One region of the Deinococcus fonticola genome, then DNA from elsewhere that is predicted to be linked to it. Evidence: riboswitches for the same ligand, from Rfam matches in the RefSeq annotation. Region 1 holds a riboswitch; the other holds the start of a gene.
What was found. Region 1 has a riboswitch for cyclic di-GMP ahead of E5Z01_RS17245 (hypothetical protein). Riboswitches for the same ligand answer to the same signal wherever they lie in the genome.
Positions count from the first base shown of each region.

Region 2: linked by a shared signal. The riboswitch ahead of E5Z01_RS02205 (hypothetical protein) and the one ahead of E5Z01_RS17245 (hypothetical protein) in region 1 are both predicted to bind cyclic di-GMP.

Region 1 covers NZ_SMMH01000043.1:17,743-20,133, reverse strand. Annotated here, with positions in the region: gene E5Z01_RS17250 (GGDEF domain-containing protein) at 1-737, shown strand, start outside; cyclic di-GMP riboswitch class II at 972-1,056, shown strand; gene E5Z01_RS17245 (hypothetical protein) at 1,124-1,600, shown strand; gene E5Z01_RS17240 (hypothetical protein) at 1,695-2,237, shown strand.
Region 2 covers NZ_SMMH01000002.1:179,117-181,507, reverse strand. Annotated here, with positions in the region: gene E5Z01_RS02210 (hypothetical protein) at 1-657, shown strand, start outside; cyclic di-GMP riboswitch class I at 881-972, shown strand; gene E5Z01_RS02205 (hypothetical protein) at 982-2,241, shown strand.

The DNA.
Region 1 (2,391 bases):
TGAACGTTTTGCATGTGCTGCTCAACACGCAGTTGCTGGTGGTGGTGCTGGCCTTCACCATGTTGCCGCAGCGCTGGGCCATCTGGTCAAGTGTCGTCAGTTACGCCGGGGTCGTGGTCAGCTTGCTGCTGCTGCAGGTCATGAACTGGCAGCTTGTTCTGGATCAGGCTTTTCTGTGCAGCCTGGTGGGTGGGCTGGCCGTGGCGGGGCATAAGGTGGGCGCCGCGCAGTCGTCGGCGGCGCATTACTTTGACCTGGCCCTGCGGGATCCGCTGACTAGACTTCCAAACCGTCGAATTGCTGGGATTGCTTTCGAGGCGTGGCGGCAGGAGGGACAGCCCCTGGCGCTGGAGGAAGCGGCGGTACTGCTTCTTGACCTTGACCACTTTAAGCGCGTGAATGACGAGTACGGTCACGCGACGGGGAACCTGGCCTTGCAGGTCGTAGCGCAGACCCTGAGTCATCACATCCAGGGTGAAGATTTCGTCTGTCGCTGGGGTGGTGAGGAATTCCTGATCATGTTCCGGCGCATGGAACCCGGTTCGGCGTTGAGACGGGCCACGGAAGTGATTCGGGCGGTGGAGGCGATCAGTCATCCACAATTGCCGCCGCTCACCGTGAGTGCGGGCCTGGCCATGTTGAGTGAATTCACGGACGAGAGGCAGTTTATGGCGCTCGTTGATCAGCGGTTATACGCCGCGAAGGAAGCCGGGCGAAATACCGTCGTTATGCGTTGACGGCATCTCTGGAATTCTCGCTCCTGGTCAAGGCAGATGATGAACTTCTGCAGCAGGGGCTTGTCCCAGAAACGAGGCCGGTTTCTGGACTTTCTGTGTCCGAGCAGGGGAGGGCCGAACAAACAAAGCGTGGGCAGGCAGGCCAAGAAAGATGAATTGACCTTAAGGTAGAAACAAGTGCGAACTGTGTGACATGCCTGAGCCTACATTGAGTCATCTTCGTTCCGCATCGTGTGAGCGAAGAGAAGCGTTGATCCCCGACCTGTAATCCGGGCACCTCGGTCGGGTGGAGCCAGTGGTGCGACCGGCTTTTCGTCGATCTGACCTGACTGCGTGCCAGGTGAGACCTGTTCAGGTCGTTGTTTAACGGCCAAGGAGATTCACACATGCCCAACCGTACATTCACTGCCCTGTCCCTGCTCGCCCTGTTGACCTTCCCCACGATCGCCCTGGGCGCAAGCAGCACTGCAGACGGATTCAACGGTGCCACCCTGTCCGTCACGGCGACAGGCACGGCTGCCGAACAGGTAAGCTTTGAAATTCCCTCGACCAGCATCACGCTCGACTCGAAGGCCGTTCGCCCGGGGGGCACCTTCACCGTGACGGTTCCGGTCACGAACACCACAGACCGTCAGATCAACGTGGTGGTCACGCCGAACAAGGATGGGGACGCGGCCGCCAGCCTGACGATCACTGGGCTCGGGACGGCCACAATCGATCCGGACGCTTCCTCGAACATCGTTTTCACCTTCAGTTTCGCCGAAACCATGACGAGCGCTGAGGCGGGCAAAGCGGTGGTTGTGACCTTCGATGTGAAGGCCACCGGAACTTACGACTCCGGCTCGGGGAACACGAGCTTCTAAGATGCGGCGTCCGCCTATGTGGGCGAGAGGGGGCCAGCTCTGCCTGGCCTCTTTTGCCATTGGCCTGGGTGGAGCCGGCGTCGGTCACGCGCAAATGAGCGCGCCAGCCATTACCGTCAGTCCGGCAACGGCTGCCTCCTCCGGGCCGCCTACCGTTCTGGCCCGCAAGGTGCTGGTGCAGCCTGAGCGCATTGAGATGCAGTTGCCCGTGGGCTATACCACGGGAACCCTGGTCTTTACGCTTTTCAGCGACGTGAATACCGAGGTGGTGGTCAGGCCCCTGGATAGTCGGCTTAAATTCAGAGGAGCCGGGAACAACCTGCTTCGCCTGAATGCCTACACGCTTCAGACCGCGAACTTTGTGGTGCTGGAAGCGCACCGGGGCGTCATCGAGCTGCTGAACACGCGCGGAGAAGTGATTGAAAAGGTTCGGTACACGGTCGTGCCGCACAAGGCAGTGAATCAGTCGGCCAACCTGAGTTACAACCCGTTCAGCGGCCAGGTGAGCGCCGGGTATTCGGTCTCGACGGTGCCGGCGTCGTCCCTGGCTCCGAACATCAGTGCTGGCGTCGGCATGGGCTACGACATTCAGAAAGGCCAGCTGGGGGGCAGCGTGTACCTGAATGTTCGCTGGTGACCAGCAGAGAGCCGGAGGGGACGCCAGCTCGGGTGGAGAATCCCCGGGTCAAAGTGCGGTGGGGCACAAGTAGGCGTGATGCCTGCCGATTAATCTCTGCGCTGGCGTCCCTTCCTGGCTGCGTCCGGCGGCCAGCCCATGAGCTTTTGTGGAA
Region 2 (2,391 bases), on a different contig from region 1:
AAACTGACTTACCTGAGTCTGGCCGTGGCGCAAAACCGCCCCGAGACTCCTTACTTCAGCACCGCCGACCTGATCGGCAACCAGAGTTACCCGATCGGGAATGACGACATCAGCGTCACCTACCCCATGATGCGCAGCGCCGTGCAGAGTGCCCACCTCAAAGGCACCGTGCCCATTGCCAACCTTCAGAGCTTCCTGTGGGGCCGGCGTAAACCCAGTCCGGTGGAACTGCGCAACATGACCTACCAGGCCATCATGGCGGGGATGAAAGGCGTGGTGTACTACGCTTACCGTGCCAGAGAAGTCGACCTGAACCAGGAACCCGTGATGTGGTCGACCCTGCAAGGTGTGGCGCATGAAGTGAGCTTCCTGGCCCCCTACCTGCTGAGCGGCGAGCTGATGCCTCTGCAAGACGGCACCGGCAGCCAGCCGCTGGTGGTGTACCTGCGCGGCGAATCGCAGGAAGGCCAGAAGAAAGGTTTTGTAATGGCCCTGAACAGCAGCCGCACCGCCGACCGCCTGGTCAACCTGAAGCTCCCTGAACCCCCTACTCAGTGGAAGCCCATCAGCACCCTGGGCCGGACTCTGAACCGTCGCGGCCTGGAAGTCAGTGGACGGTTACGTCCCCTTCAAGTCGCCATTTACGAAGTCAAGTAATTCATGTGGCGTAACCCTGCCTGGCCCTGCCAGAGAAAGAGGCTTTTTCACCTTCGTTGGGAAAGGTGTGAGGTTATGCATTTATGAGAGCCTGGTTGTAGGAGTTTCGTCAGAACAGGCGCGCTAGGTTCATTAACAGTTAATCTCTGTGTTTGAGTGTGCTGCGGTTCAGCGCGCTTCAGAGTAGGCAGCGATTGACATCAGTTGGCCCTCACTTTTCGCTTCTCGATAAAGGCAAACCCTCCGTGAGGAGGGGACGCAAAGCCCACGGGACTTCTCCTGTCTGTCAGACAAGAAGTTGGCCGGGTTTCCGAAGGAAGATCAATGAAAAAAACTGGTTTCTTGCTGGGTACCCTGGCACTCCTGATGGTAGGCTGCTCGACCACGCCCACCCCTGCCCCGACGGTCAACAGCCCCACGGTGTCCACGCCCGGTAGTAACAGCAGTGAATCCGGCGCCGCCGAAACGACGGCCACGCCCGAACAGGTCAGCGCCGCCACCAACACCCTGGAATCCCTGGCCCTGACGGCCACCACCAGTGGCCCTGTCACGGCGCAGGTTCGCACCGACGGCACCCTGCTGGTGAATAGCCAACCCATGTTCCCCATGGGCTTCTACCACGTGTCATGGGCCGGCAACGAAGCCCGGCGCATGCGCGACATGAACGCCATTGCCGATCTGGGCTTCAACACCATGAACGCCACCATGTTTGATCCCGAAGGCGACCTTGAGGGTTACCGCAAACTGCTTGACGCCGCCCAGTCACGCGGCATGAAACTCATGGTCGAGGACTTCAACAGCACGTCCATCAACACCCTGAAAAGCCACCCCGCCGTGCTGGGCTGGATGATCGCGGACGACTGCAACAACCTTATTACTCCTGAAGAACTGCTCAGACGCCACGACGCCGTGAAAACTCTGGACAGCAATCACCTCACTTACACCAGCATGGCGATCTCGTTCGCGAACAGCCATTCCGCTTACTTCGGTCGGGCCGACGCCGTCGGCAACCAGAGTTACCCCATCGACGGTGGTGACCCCGTGAATGTCGTTTACCCGGTCATGAAGCAACTGGTACGGGAATCCAGCGCCAAAGGCACCCTGCCCATCGCCAACCTCCAGGCATTCCACTGGAAAAACGGGCGCTACCCCACGCCCCGCGAACTGAACAGCATGACCAACCAGGCGCTGGGCGCAGGCGTGAAAGGCATCCTGTACTACACCTACCTGGACACCACCAACGACCTGGCCAGCTACAAGGGCCTGAACACGGAACTGAAAGCCCTGGCCGGCGAGGTGAAGTTGCTGGCTCCTGTCCTCATGAACGGCCAACGCACCCCCCTGACCGTCACCACTGCGAATAACCAGGGCGTGGCTCACCTGTGGTCTTACCAGAATCGCCGTTACCTGCAGGTCATCAATATGAACCCCACAAAGGGCCAGACGGTGAAAGTGCAACTGCCCAACAGCGCTACCAAACTGCTCCCCCTGTTCGCTGGTCGCCCCACTGGCCTGAAGCTCAGCGGCTCTACCGTGAGCGGCTCCATGACCACCCTGGCCGTCCACTGGTACGAAGTGCAGTAAACCTAAACCCAGAAAGCCCAGCAACCCGCTCCTTATCGAGGCCACCCGCCCGACCAGGAGCGGGTTCACTTTTCATCCGCGCAAATCATCCCCACACCCCACCCAAATAACTCGGCGCCTACATCGCAAAGGCTCGGATGAGCAATCACG